DNA from 2 places in the Pseudoalteromonas sp. 2CM32C genome. Region 1 is predicted to be linked to the other one. Evidence: predicted binding sites of a transcription regulator. Region 1 holds the regulator's gene; the other holds the start of a gene.

Region 1 (7,578 bases):
GTTTTAATCAAGCTTTACATGCAGATACACTACTGCGTATATCTGCTATTGGCGCGGGTATGGAAATAACAATTTACCCTCTCGAAAAATAACTTACGCCTTTCGCTCAACAACGGCTGCGGTCATTTTTGATACGCAGCACAGCTCGTTGCGGCTGTTTGTGATTTTTATTTCCCAAACAGAGCTTCGTTTTCCAATATGAAATGCGCGTGCTGTTGCCGTTAATGCACCATTGCGAGAAGCCTTTAAATAGCTTGCACTTATTTCTTGCCCAACACAGTAAAACTTTGTGAAATCAACCACAAAATTAGCAGCATAGCTCGCTACGGTTTCGGCGAGTACAACGTTTGCGCCGCCATGAACCATACCAATAGGGTTATGGTGTGCAGGGATTGCAGGCATAGTTGCTACTAAGTAATCGTCGCCTATCTCTGTTATTTCTATCCCCATGGTTTTCATTAGCGTCCCTTGGCCATTAATGCCTTCGTCCAATTGTTTACACAATGCTAATGTAATGGGTTGATGCCAAATACTCATATAGATTTCCTTAAATTTATTGTAGCAAGTTACTATTTTTATAGGCTATTTTAGAAAGCCTCTAAAATGTACACGTAAGGAAGTAATTTAGCTATTTGAACGGATAATTTAAATTTGCGATTTTTATTTAACTGTATATACTCACAGTTAAATGTACTGTATGGAAAACCAGTTGTATGCGCCCATTAACTAAACGCCAAGCTCAAATACTCGAATTAATTAAAGTGTTTATTAAAGACACTGGTATGCCGCCTACACGTGCCGAAATAGCACAAACGTTAGGGTTTAAAAGTGCAAATGCCGCTGAGGAACATTTAAAAGCCCTTGCCAAAAAAGGGGTGATTAAAATGAAACCTGGCGCAAGCCGTGGAATCCAACTTGTTGAAGAAGAGGAGCCAGAACAATTAGGTTTACCGCTTATTGGCCGAGTTGCGGCAGGTTCCCCTATTTTGGCGCAAGAACATGTTGAAAGCCACTGTAAAATTGACCCATTAATGTTTAAACCAGCTGCCGACTTTTTACTGCGCGTAAACGGTATGAGTATGAAAGATATAGGCATTATGGATGGCGATTTACTTGCTGTGCATAAAACACAAGTGGCTGAAAATGGTCAAGTTGTGGTTGCCCGTGTTGATGACGATGTAACCGTAAAACGCATTGAAAAGGCGGGTCGCCAGGTGTTGCTTCATGCTGAAAATGACGAGTTTGCACCAATTAAGGTCGATCTTGAAACTGAGTCGTTCAACATTGAAGGCTTGGCAGTGGGTGTAATTCGTAACGCGGACTGGATGTAGTTTTTCTTATTTTATAAAAAGCGCACTTTTTTGGTGCGCTTTTTTAATTTTTAAAATTTTGTTTGTTTTTTATTCACACTCTTTCATTTCATCCTTAGCCCTTACCACCTCTCGACTTGAGCTATTTCTCTCTACGTTCAACTAAATCAACTCTCTACTTTTTATATATTTATTGTTTGTTTTTAATACAAAAAACTTGCATGGTGGTTAAATATTAACTAATTGTTAATAAGCTGACGCTGGCAATACTCATCGCTTTTAAGTTTTGAGCACACACAATAAACTTTTGCTAGCGCAGTGAATGCCAATTTTTATAAATAAAACGGCATTAATAAAAAAATAAAAATAACGAATTGGCGTTTAAGCCGTATGCCTCTTCGCTTTGCACTAGCAACAGCATCAAAGGAGTCGTCACATGGGTAAACTTAGTTGTACCTTGTGGCTTATATTGTGTGTTTTTCCGCAGTTAGCCTTGGCAAATAGCCAATTTAATATGCGTAAGGGCGTTACAGATATAAGTGAAAATGTTTACGAATTACACATGACCATATTTTTTATATGTTGTGTGATTGGGATAATAGTGTTTGCCATTATGCTTTGGGCACTCATTCATCATCGCAAATCTAAAGGAGCGGTTCCCGCTCAATTCCACGAAAGCACCAAAGTAGAAATTCTTTGGACCGCCATTCCATTTGTTATTTTAATTGCAATGGCAGTGCCAGCTACAAAAACCTTAATCGCTATGGAAGATGCCAGTAAAGCCGACTTAACAATTAAAGTTACAGGTTCACAGTGGAAATGGCATTATGAATATATGGGAGAAGATGTAGAGTTTTACTCAATGCTTGCAACTCCTCAGGATGAAATAACTAATTTAGCTGATAAAAACCCAAATTATTTACTTGAGGTAGACAAACCCCTCGTACTGCCAATTAATCAAAAAATTCGTTTTTTAATGACCTCAGATGATGTTATCCACTCTTGGTGGGTACCAGACTTTGCCGTTAAAAAAGACGCCAACCCAGGCTTTATTAACGAAACATGGACCAACATAAACGAAGAAGGCATTTACCGGGGTCAGTGTGCCGAGCTGTGCGGTAAGGATCACGGGTTTATGCCCGTTGTGGTAGAGGCCAAATCTGAGGCTGACTTTAAAGTATGGTTGGCCGATGCTAAACAAGCTAAGCAACAAGCAGCTTTAGCTGATGCCGCTTTACTTGATCAAACATTACCTAAAGAAGAGCTAATGGAGCTGGGCGCTCAAGTATACATGGCAAGTTGTGCAGCATGTCATCAACCTACAGGGTTAGGGCTACCGGGCGTATTTCCGGCTCTAAAAGGCAGCCCAATTGTACTTGGCGATATCAAAGGTCATATAGACATACTTATCCATGGGAGCCCAGGTACGGCAATGCAATCATTTGCCAAGCAGTTATCTATAAAACAATTGGCTGCGGTTATTACTTACAAGCGAAATGCATGGGGTAACGATACCGGTGATGTTATTCAGCCTAGTGAGATTCAAGCAGCACTTGATGCCGACGTGGAGGCTAACTAATGAGTAGCATAGCAGAACAACCAAACGCCAATGAAGCGCATCATGCTCATCATCCAGCTAAAGGCTTTAAGCGCTGGCTTTATACAACAAATCATAAAGATATTGGCAGTTTATATTTAATATTTTCGTTGACCATGTTTTTAATTGGTGGCGCCATGGCTATGGTGATCAGGGCCGAATTATTTCAGCCAGGGTTGCAGTTGGTCGATCCCCACTTTTTTAATCAAATGACTACAGTTCACGGTTTAATAATGGTGTTTGGCGCCGTTATGCCTGCCTTTACGGGATTAGCCAATTGGATGATACCGTTAATGATAGGTGCGCCAGATATGGCATTACCTAGAATGAATAACTGGAGCTTTTGGATCTTACCTTTCGCATTTTTAATTTTGCTTGCTTCTTTATTTATGCCTGGAGGAGGTCCTGCTTTTGGCTGGACCTTCTATGCTCCGCTTTCAACCACATACAGTAACGACAATACTGCCTTGTTTGTATTTGCGGTGCACATAATGGGTATTAGCTCAATTATGGGTGCTATTAATGTGGTTGTGACTATAGTTAATTTGCGTGCACCTGGGATGACGTGGATGAAACTCCCCTTGTTTGTATGGACATGGCTAATAACGGCATTTTTACTCATTGCTGTTATGCCCGTTTTGGCAGGGGCGGTGACCATGGTTTTAACCGATAAATATTTTGCGACTAGCTTTTTTGATGCTGCCGGCGGTGGCGATCCGGTGATGTTCCAGCATATATTTTGGTTTTTTGGTCACCCCGAAGTTTACATCATGATTTTGCCAGCCTTTGGTATCATTTCAACCATAGTGCCCACTTTCTCGCGTAAAAAGCTATTTGGCTATGCATCTATGGTTTATGCCACGTCATCTATAGCATTGCTAAGCTTTATTGTGTGGGCGCATCACATGTTTACCACCGGTATGCCGGTAGCTGCAGAGCTATTTTTTATGTACTCCACAATGCTGATATCGGTACCTACCGGCGTAAAAGTATTTAATTGGGTAGCTACCATGTGGCGCGGTTCTATTAGCTTTGAAGTCCCTATGATGTTCAGTATTGCTTTTATAGTGCTGTTCACATTAGGTGGTTTTTCAGGGTTGATGCTTGCTATTACTCCCGCTGATTTTCAATACCACGACACTTATTTTGTAGTGGCTCATTTTCATTATGTGTTAGTGACAGGGGCGGTATTTTCAATCATGGCCGGTGCTTATTACTGGCTGCCAAAATGGACTGGCAATATGTTTAATATCACGCTGGCTAAGTGGCATTTTTGGTTGTCGTTAGTCAGTGTAAATGTGCTGTTTTTTCCAATGCATTTTGTGGGTTTGGCTGGTATGCCTCGTCGTATTCCTGATTATGCACTGCAATTTGCAGACTTCAACGCAATTATAAGTATTGGTGGTTTTGCATTTGGTTTATCTCAGCTGTTGTTTGTAGTGGTTGTTTTTAAATGTGCAAGAGGCGGCGAAAAAGTCCCTGCAAAAGTATGGGATGGCGCTGAAGGGTTAGAGTGGGAAGTTGAATCCCCTGCGCCTTACCATACCTTTTCAACACCACCGGAAATTAAATAATGACCCACGCACCGCTCCTTAAACGCTTGATTATTATCAGCATAGGTATGTTTGCGTTTGCGTTTGCCTTAGTGCCGTTATACGACGTGTTTTGTGACTTAACCGGGCTAAATGGTAAGCCATCGTTAGAGCAAGCGCAGCAAAGTAGCGTGATTGAGCAAACAAGGGACGTTAGCGTGAGTTTTACAACTCATGCACAAAGCGGAGCACCTTTTGAGGTGAAATCAAAAGAGTACAGTGTGGTTGTGAAACCCGGAGAAATGCGAGAAGTCGTTTTTAGCGCAAAAAATAGTAGTGAACTCGATAAAGTTATGCAGGCAGTACCGTCTGTTTCACCAGGCAAAGCGGCAAAATATTTACACAAAATGGCCTGCTTTTGCTTTGATCAACAACCCCTAAAAGCGGGGGAAGAGCTCGAATTTAAATTGCTTTTTTATGTTGATACAGCGCTTCCAAGTGATGTTGAAGAGCTAACTTTGTCTTACACCGTATTTGATATTAGTGAGCAACTAGTTGCCAGTAATAACTAGCAACAAACACTAGTGCGAAACTAGGAGCAAGTAAAATGAATCAAGAACATGAGCATTATTACGTACCAGAGCAAAGCCCGTGGCCCATTGTAGGGGCGGTTGCGTTGTTTTTTATCGCCGTAGGCGCAGGCTTAACAGTTATGGAAGTTGGCAAGGAAGGGGGGAGCGGTGTTTATTTACTTTATGCCGGTATAGCCGTTCTTTTATATATGTTATTTGGCTGGTTTAAAAATGTTATTCACGAGTCAGGCCAAGGGTTGTACTCAGCACAAATGGATCGTTCTTTTCGACAAGGCATGAGCTGGTTCATTTTTTCTGAGGTTATGTTTTTTATGGCCTTTTTTGGTGCGTTATTTTATGCACGTATGATTTCGGTGCCTTGGTTGGGGGGCTCGGGTAACAATGCTATGACTAATGAAGTGTTGTGGCCTACTTTTGAAGCTATGTGGCCTTTGGTTGTTACACCTTCCGGTGACACAACCCAAGCTATGGGGTGGCAAGGCCTACCATTGATCAATACGTTAATTTTAATCGCTTCATCGGTCACGTTACATTTTGCCCATGTTGCAATGGAAAACAACAAACGTAAACCACTGAAAGTATTTTTAGGACTTACGGTGTTATTGGGCGTGTGCTTTTTAGCATTGCAGGTAGAGGAATACGTTCATGCATATAATGACTTAAATCTAACATTAGATGCCGGTGTGTACGGTAATACATTCTTTTTGCTTACAGGCTTTCATGGCATGCATGTCACACTCGGAGCCATACTTTTATTTGTCATTTTAATACGAATATTAAAAGGTCATTTTACCAAAGAAAAGCACTTTGCGTTTCAAGCTGCTGCTTGGTATTGGCATTTTGTTGATGTGGTATGGCTGTGTTTATTTGTGTTTGTATATGTGCTGTAACGTTTATGGGCGAGCTATTTGCCTTTATATAACCGAGCTTAACTGCTGCGATTGCAACCACTAATACAACAACCGAAAACAACACTCGGCGCCCTAAAAAGTGAGACATAGGTCGCCCGTTTGTTTTCCCAGACACCATAATAAATAGCGCTCTAAATAAGTTAAAAAGTATAAACATTAACAACAGTACAATAATAATTTTAATAATCACTGAGTTGACCCTTTATGCAAGTAGTTTTAAGGCACAAACAAAAGCTTAGTTCAATAATCACAATTTGTATGGTTGTGGTTGTCGTACTGGTATGTGTGCGCCTAGGTTTTTGGCAATTAGAACGAGGTGAAAAAAAACAGCAACAGCTCACTGCCATCGCTCAAATACAAACTCATGGTGTTATGAGTTGGTCGCAGTTGCTTAATTTACCAAAGCAGTGGAATAAAACCGGTGTACTAGTCGAGCTTAAAGGGACACTTTTAAGCGAGCATTACTGGTTGTTAGATAATCAAGTATATAACGGACAAGTGGGTTACGACCTACTCGCCCTGTTAAAACCAAATAATGATATGCGTGCAGTATTGGTTAATTTAGGTTGGGTGAGAGCCCCGCTATCACGGGATATTTTACCCACAATAGTTATGCCTAAAGGTGAGTTTACGGTCAAAGCACAAATTAAAGAGAATAACCTCAGTAGTTTTACCCTAGAAGACAAAACCTCGAGTGGTGATCTGCCCAAACGCATTCAATCAATCGACTTAAGCTTTATACAATCACACACTAATTCCCCATTGGTTAACTTTATGGCTTACCGCCAAGGTGAGGGTGATGAAATTGCGATACCGCATTACGAAGCGGTTGTAATGAGCCCACAAAAACATAACGCCTATGCGGTGCAGTGGTTTTTAATCGCCTTTGCATGTGTTGTTGTAGCCATTTTTGCGAGTAAAAAAAGGAATAAAAATGAAAAATAAACCCCTTTTATTGTTTGTAACCTGTTGTGCTATCCCTTTGTTTTTAGCCTATAGCGCGCTGAAATTTGATTGGTTACCTAGTGCGGTTACAAATCACGGTGAATTTCTAAATGAAGAGATAAAACTAGAAAACTGGCAACAAAATAATCCTAAACAATGGACTATAGCACTTAATTATTCGAGTGAGTGCAGTGCGTCATGTAACGAGCAACTTGAGGCGCTTAATAATTTGTATATAGCGCTTGGTAAAAATCAAGGAAAGGTAGATATGGCTGTTATGGGGAGTCCTTCACAAGCAGACTTACCATGGAAAAAAATGGCTCAGCAAGCAAGCTTGACCCCCGCAAGTTTGTATTTAATTGATCATATGGGGCTTGTGGTACTTGAGTACCCATATAAAGCAAAGCCTCAAGAAAACCGCTTAGTTCAAAAAGGGCTATTGAAGGATTTAAAAAAACTACTTAATTATTCTCGTTCAAGCTAATCCGTTTAGTGTGAGGTAAAAGATGTACAAAAATTATAAGAATTGGGTTTTATTGACCGGACTTTTTGCTTTAGTTGTTGTTGCACTAGGTGCATACACTCGTTTGAGTGATGCAGGGCTGGGTTGCCCAGATTGGCCCGGATGTTATGGCTTTTTAACGGTTCCTAAACATGAAGCTGATATTGCTTTAGCAACACAAAGCTACC
Region 2 (7,578 bases), on a different contig from region 1:
GGCTATTGTTTTCACTCAGCCTTTTACTGACTACGAGTGCATTAGCGCAAACTGATCGCTACGTATTTGATACCGACGAGCAAGCGGTTCGTTTTGAAGAGCTTACAAAAGAACTTCGTTGCCCTAAGTGTCAAAATCAAAACATTGCTGATTCAGACGCTATTGTTGCCAAAGACCTACGCGAAAGAGTGGTAGAGCTAGTTAAAGAAGGCAACACAAAAGATGAAGTTATTGACTACATGATTGACCGCTATGGTTACTTTGTTCATTACGACCCACCTGTGACCCCTGCAACACTAGTACTTTGGGTATTGCCGGTATTAATTGTTATTGTTGGGTTTGGTTTTATTGTAATTCGTCAGCGTAAAGCGTCTGTAAAGCAGACTTGGAGCAACCAAGATGAAGTACTTTTAAATAAGCTAATTGAACAAAATAAACGTCAGGAGCAAAGTTAAATGATTTTAATGTGGGCGTGTTTTGCTTTACTCACACTGATTGCACTGGCGTTTGTTATGCTGCCTTTTTTACAAAAAGAGCGTGTTAAAACAATTACTCACAACGCAAATGCCGAGCTTATAAGTATTTACGAACAACGTTTGGTTGATTTAAAAACCGATTTAGATAATCAACGTATAGATGATGCTAACTATTCTGAATCGATAGTTGAACTAAAACGCCGTTTGCTTAATGAGCTTTCTCCAGAAAAGTCATTAATTAGCAAAGGTAACAACCGTATTTTTGCCCTGACAGGGGGCGCATTTGTTATTGCACTAAGCGGTATTTTTTATAGTTTAACGGGTAGTCAACAGCAAATTTCAGCATGGCACGATGCCATGGATAACCTGACCGAATACGGTGAGCGCGCTGTGATGCAAAAAGGCGAGCAGCTTACTCAAAACGAGCTACAAGCATTTGCACTGGCGTTACGCACCAAGTTAAGCCGTTCAGGCGATGATGAAATGGCATGGATGTTACTTGGTCGTGTTGCCATGTCACTGAATGAATTTGATATGGCTCAGCAATCATTTGATAAAGCACTGCGCATGAACCCTGATAATAAACAGGTGTTAATAAGTTACAGCCAAATTTTGCTACTTGAAGGCAGCGAAGCGAATATGACGCGTGCAGCGGGTATGTTGTCTAAAGTGTTAAACGCAGAACCGACAAACTTAGATGCTATTTCGTTATTAGCGCTCATTGCTTACGAGCGAAAAGACTGGCCTCAAGCTAAAGCCGCCTTTGAAGTATTGCTAGCCAGTATGGAAAAAAATGATTCTCGCTATGGTTTAATATCTCAGCGTATTGCAGATATTGAACTGCAAATGCAAAGCGAAGGCTCGGTAATGCCAGTAACTAAAGCCAACAGCATTGCTGTTACCGTTAATGTTGCCAGTGAGCTTATAAATAAACTGCCTGAAAAGGGGACTTTATTTGTATTTGCAAAAGCGGCAAATGGTTCGCCAATGCCGATTGCTGCTGTAAAACTCACTTCATATTCATTCCCTGTTACAGTTGAGTTAAACGATAGCACTGCCATGGTTGAAGGTATGAACTTATCTAGCGCAGAAGATATTATTATATCGGCGCGTATTTCGCTTGATGACTCTGTTATGCCAAGTTCAGGTGAATTAGAAGGGCATTCTGGCTCATTAAAGCGTGAAAGTGTAAGTGAATACCAACTTAAAATAGATACATTAATACCTTAAGGACGAAAAATGTTAAGACAAAGTTTAGCTTTTTTAAGCTTTTTGATACTGGCCGGTTGTGCGCAAGTACCAGAAAGCAAAGTTGATGAAAGAGATCCACTGCAAAGTATTAACCGTCCGTTGTATGACTTTAATATGGATGTTTTAGACGCTTACATACTTCGCCCAGCAGCGGTTGGTTATGTTGCCGTGACTCCTGTGCCTGTGCGTCAAAGCATTGTTCACTTTACGGATAACCTAACTGCACCGGTTGATATGGTAAATGCTGGGCTACAGGGTAAACCGGGTAACGCAAGTGTAAGCCTTGCGCGCTTTTTAGTGAATTCTACCGTGGGCATTTTTGGTATTTTTGATGTAGCTAGCTCGCTTGGTTTAAATCGAGTAGATGAAGATTTTGGCCAAACAATGGGTGTGTGGGGCATTGGTGATGGTGCATACTTAATGCTACCTGCAATGGGGCCTACTACAGCAAGAAACTTAACCGGTGACGTAGTAGACAACTTTGTTCTGCCTGAAATTGCCTTAACTACGCCACAAACGGTGCTAGTATTTGCGTTAAAAGCGGTAGAAGCGCGTGCTTCATTAATGGCGCAAGAAGGACTTTTAAATGACTCACTTGACCCGTATTTATTTGTAAAAGATATTTATTTTCAGCGTCAGTTATTCGAACTTTACGATGGCAACCCGCCAATTAAAGAAGAGCCTGCCGACTTTGATGAAGACTTTTTAGAAAGTTTATAAGCCAAATCAAAATAAAAACGCCAGCTTAATGCTGGCGTTTTTTATAATATTGCTTAGCAAGTATTAGGTATTAACCATCAAGCTCATTTGCTCGTTCACCCAACTAAGTGCCTCGTGATACGCATCAGGTACTTTATCGGCAATATTAAGTGCTGTTGAAATGTCGTTTGCTTGTGACCAATCAGCCTTTTCGTAATGTTTAACAAGGTTTAAGTATTGCGCTAATAACCCCTCGTTATCTAACAAAGCTGCCTTAATATCGTTAGATAAAGGAAGCTTTTGCATCACACTTTGCATACTTTCATCTAAAATGGCATCCATTAACGACATCATACCGGTTAAAAATGCCATGCCGGTGTCTTTCATTTGGCCATGTGAAATAGCTAACAGCTCACAAAAGCGAGCGCGTGTAAGTGATAGCCTAATTAACTCTACCGGTTTATCAGCCGATACTTGTGCAGCAAATAACAAAGAGAGAAGTTTTTTGATCTCTTGAGCACCTAAAACAATAAGTGCTTGTTTTATTGTGCTTATTTCAGCTCGTCGTGTAAAGGCTGCTGAGTTTGAGTATCTGAGCAGTTTGTAAGATAGGTTTACGTCGCGCTCAAATACATCGGTGATTTTTTTTAGGTCCATCTCTACGCTTGACGTTTGGTAAAGTAATTCTGCAAGTGCCATTTCTGATGGTGGTAACGCTTTACTTTGTACCATTTCTGGTTTTGAAAAGAAAAACCCTTGAAAATAATCAAAGCCAAGCTCTAACGCTAAGCTATATGCTTCGTAGGTTTCTACTTTTTCAGCTAAAAGCTTTATATGAGGGTGCGCCTTTAGCTCTTTTATAATGGTTTTTATTGTTGCTAAATCACACGTTAAAAAGTCGATTTTAATAATATCGATAAACGGATAAAAGTGGCGCCACACCGGCTGGTGAATGTAATCATCGAGCGCGATGGTGTAGCCTTTGTCTTTGAGGTTTTTAACAATCGCAAGTAAACGTTTACCCGGTTGAATTGTTTCAAGTATTTCTACAACAATGGTGTCTTTACCTAACAGGGTAGGGTAACCCTTAAGTAAGGTTTCTAGTGTAAAGTTAATATAAGCGGGTTTGTTATCGGTTAAGTCTTCTAAACCAAAGTTAAACTGACTGCCTTCAATTAAGCGTGTAGTTGCTTCGTCACCATCTATATTGGGAAATACATTATCTACGCCATCACGAAATAAAAGCTCATAACCAATAAGCTCTTTATCACGATTTAAAATAGGTTGGCGCGCAGCATAAAAATACATAAAAAAATCCGTGTCAGTCGAGTCAGTCGCTATTGTAATAATATATTAGAAAACATACAAAATAGCATGCTGTATATTTTACTAAATAATAAAATATCATTATTAAATAAAAGCGTTTGGCTATTTTTTTGCGTGTAAAAAAGTTTTTTTAGCAATTGTTTTCAACATGATTATTTTTAAACTAAGAAAATACAACAAATAGAGATTTTTGTTACAAGCATGATATAGTCCGAAGGAATGCTTTTATCCTAATAGTGACTTTATTATAAAATTTTAAGAGTCAATATTCGGATCAAAAGCCTGCTACTTTTAATTGTTTTATGGAGGCGAATTTGGAAACAGGAATGATCATTTCATTGTCACTATATTTTGTTGTTATGTTAGGTATTGGTTTATATGCCTATAAGCAGTCAACAAGTGATGTTTCTGGTTATATGCTGGGTGGTAGAAACTTGTCGCCAAGTGTTGCAGCACTCTCAGCGGGTGCTTCAGATATGAGTGGCTGGATTTTAATGGGGTTACCTGGCGCCATGTTTGTTACTGGCTTAAGTAGCACATGGATTGCATTTGGTTTAATTGCCGGTGCATGGTTAAACTACTTTTTAGTCGCGCCGCGTTTAAGGGTTTACACTGAAAAAGCGAATGACTCTATTACCATCCCTGATTACTTTTCTAACCGATTTAACGATAAATCAAATTTACTCCGTGTTGTGTCGGCTGTTGTAATTATTGTGTTCTTTACACTATATACCTCTTCAGGTGTTGTTGCCGGTGGTAAACTATTTGAGAGCTCATTTGGCTTAAGCTACGAAATGGGGCTATACATCACAACGGGTGTTGTTGTTTTGTATACACTCTTTGGCGGCTTTTTAGCGGTTAGCTTAACTGACTTCGTGCAAGGCTGTATTATGTTTATTGCACTTATTTTAGTACCCGCTGTAGCTTACTCTTTATTAGAACAACCACTGCAGTCAACCCTAAACAGTGTTAATCCAGACATGCTAAGTTGGATAGGCGCAGGGTCTGCGCTAGGTATTATTTCAGCAATGGCGTGGGGCTTGGGTTACTTTGGTCAACCACATATCATTGTTCGCTTTATGTCGGTGCGCAGTGTTAAAGATATGCCAACAGCACGTCGTATTGGTATGTCTTGGATGATTGTTGCTGCAATTGGTGCAGTAGGTACGGGTATTTTTGGTGCAGCATACACTTATGAAAATAATATAGTTGTGGATGATCCTGAAACTATATTCTTGATCCTGTCAGAGCTGTTGTTTCATCCACTTATTGCTGGCTTTTTACTTGCAGCAATATTAGCTGCAATAATGAGTACAATTTCATCTCAGCTATTAGTAAGCTCAAGCTCACTAACTGAAGATTTTTACAAAACATTTTTACGTAAAGAAGCCAGTGACGCAGAGCTTGTACTAGTAGGGCGCATTAGTGTGTCTATTGTTGCAATACTTGCTATTTACCTCGCATACGATAGAGACAGCTCTATTTTAGACTTAGTGAGTAATGCATGGGCTGGCTTTGGTGCTGCATTTGGCCCGCTTGTATTGTTTAGCCTTTACTGGAAACGAATGAACTTTGCGGGTGCGCTTTCAGGTATGGTTGTGGGTGCAGTTACTGTTTTACTATGGATTTACGGCCCATTCACAATCAACGGTGAAAGTTTAAGTAGCGTAATGTACGAAATTGTCCCAGGCTTTATACTTGCAAGTATTGCTATTGTAGTTGTAAGTTTAGCAACCAATGAGCCTAACTCAGATATAACAACGTTATTTGATGAAGTTGAAAAAGAGCTTTAATTAATATTCGTTTTTATAAAAGCTATAAAAAAGGGAGCAACTAAGTTGCTCCCTTTTTATTTGCAAAATGTTTAGCTTGCTTGTTTAGCGTTGTTATCGTCAATAGATGCAACGTTATCTGATTTTTTATTTTTACTTGCCGCTTTAGTAGTAGGCTCTTTGGCACCTTTAAGTACCGACATAAAGTCGTCTTTACTTTTTGCTATTTCTAACGCAAGCGATTCTATTTGTTGCTCACTCAATGGCACGTCTACTTTTTCTAGCATCAGCTCAAGTGATTCTGCTATGTCTAGCATTTTGTCATAGGCATCAGCTTCTTTCTTAGTAGTAAACGTCATACGCTCGACTCCGTTTCGTTCTACAACATATTTAACAACAACAGCCATGATTTCTCCTGCAAACTTGCTTGGCACTGTGGTTTATAAAAAACCATAAGATTACTGTTTTTATATACAGTAAAGGTTTGCAAGTCAATATGCAAGCGCAGAGTTGTAATTTTTAAGTGTCTTAAATTTGACAAAAAACGGTAACTTAACTTTATTTAATATATCACTTGGTTGTACCAGCTGCATTTTAAGGATTTCGGATAAAAGTGATAATGCATTTAGGTACTTCCAAAGTGGCTAGCCTCGCGTTTGTCATTTATGGTCTTCCCTAATAATTAAAATAAATATGTTCTAAAATGGACAATAAGGACGAATAAATGAAAATATTTAAACTTTTACTTATAGCAAGTTTGCTAAGTATCCTACCCATTACTACCTCTTACGCGCAATTACCTGAAGTGAGCAAATCTATGTCTCCCATCGAAGCGGTAAGTATTAATGATGCAGATGCAAAAATGTTGGCTAAACTTCCTGGAATTGGTAAAAAGAAAGCACAAGCAATAGTAAATTACCGAGATGAAAATGGTTCATTTACAAGCCTTGAGGACTTAGCCAAAGTGAAGGGGATTGGCAAAAAAGTAATGGGTAAGTTAGAAGGAAAAGTTAAACTTTAGCAAAAGGGCGCTAAGCGCCCTTTTCATGTTGTTGTAGTGCTTCGTTTAAGTTTTTTCTGGCAAAATTTATATCGACCGGAGCGGTTAATAACGGATAAAAAAGCCCACCGAGTATTAAAAAGGGAATGATTATCCAACCTTCAAAAAGTGTAAATATTAAAAATAACGGGCTTAATAGCAATATCTTTATAATACGCAGTAATACACGGTCGGTAGGTGACAGCATTGATAAAGACCGTGCTATAACAAGCTGTCTCTCGCGTATTTTTAAATGTTGCAACTGTTTAAGTTGACTAGAAAAAAAGGTAAACATAATTATTAAACCGTTCTTTTTAGTATTAAGCGACTACCTAATACAATAAAAAATGTTAGAGCAAATAGCCCAAAAATAATTTCCATCCAAGCCGGCATACTGAGCGATAAAAACTCCCAATCTATGTTACCGCAATCGCCAGTGGCTTCAAAAAAGCTCGGTATCCATTCATGCAGCGGCATAAACGATGGAAAGTTAGGCTCAAACTCGCAGCTAAACGCAAACGGATCTGTTGTCGTTTGCATATCTATGTGCTCACGGGCAATTAAATACCCCCAAATGCTCGATACTCCCCAAGCAATGTAAGCAACTATACGCATTATTTTACTTTGTGGATTAATTGACCCAACAATACCCGCGCCAAGTAATCCTAATACCGCGGTTCGTTGATAAATACACATAATGCAAGGCGCTAACCCCATTTTATATTGAAAAAACAATGCGGTTACTTCTAGCATAAAAACAATCGCAGTGAATAAAAGCCAAGGTGTTCGTTGAGTAGATAATTGCGCAAGCCAGTTCATAAAAAGTCCGCTAATAAATAAGGCGTTAGATTATGACGCACGAAAAAGTACGCGGCAACAAAAAGAGGTATATAAAAAGTTTTATTGTTACCCTGCAAAAAATGTCCCTGCACTCTAAAAGGCTATATTGAAATACTCGGTGATATGTTTTTATGCATATTGTGGTTTTGATGGATTTACATTCTTACTACTGGAA

The links. Region 1 encodes LexA, which represses DNA repair genes until DNA is damaged. Its sites were predicted from a motif close to TACTGTATNNNNATACAGTA; they were not measured.
Region 2: the regulator LexA is predicted to act here: its motif matches at 5,984-6,003, upstream of MTF67_RS08040 (YebG family protein).

What each region holds. Positions count from the first base shown of each region.
Region 1 covers NZ_JALNTI010000011.1:83,251-90,828, reverse strand. The annotation lists gene MTF67_RS16465 (hypothetical protein) at 1-92, shown strand, start outside; gene MTF67_RS16460 (hotdog fold thioesterase) at 94-537, opposite strand; gene lexA (transcriptional repressor LexA) at 714-1,331, shown strand; gene coxB (cytochrome c oxidase subunit II) at 1,747-2,889, shown strand; gene ctaD (cytochrome c oxidase subunit I) at 2,889-4,481, shown strand; gene MTF67_RS16440 (cytochrome c oxidase assembly protein) at 4,481-5,011, shown strand; gene MTF67_RS16435 (cytochrome c oxidase subunit 3) at 5,047-5,922, shown strand; gene MTF67_RS18545 (DUF2909 domain-containing protein) at 5,822-6,133, opposite strand; gene MTF67_RS16425 (SURF1 family protein) at 6,148-6,888, shown strand; gene MTF67_RS16420 (hypothetical protein) at 6,878-7,372, shown strand; gene MTF67_RS16415 (COX15/CtaA family protein) at 7,395-7,578, shown strand, end outside.
Region 2 covers NZ_JALNTI010000003.1:232,954-240,531, forward strand. The annotation lists gene MTF67_RS08015 (cytochrome c-type biogenesis protein) at 1-455, shown strand, start outside; gene ccmI (c-type cytochrome biogenesis protein CcmI) at 456-1,706, shown strand; gene MTF67_RS08025 (VacJ family lipoprotein) at 1,716-2,447, shown strand; gene MTF67_RS08030 (HDOD domain-containing protein) at 2,511-3,734, opposite strand; gene putP (sodium/proline symporter PutP) at 4,067-5,545, shown strand; gene MTF67_RS08040 (YebG family protein) at 5,617-5,931, opposite strand; gene MTF67_RS08045 (ComEA family DNA-binding protein) at 6,249-6,545, shown strand; gene MTF67_RS08050 (DUF6170 family protein) at 6,556-6,858, opposite strand; gene dsbB (disulfide bond formation protein DsbB) at 6,864-7,382, opposite strand.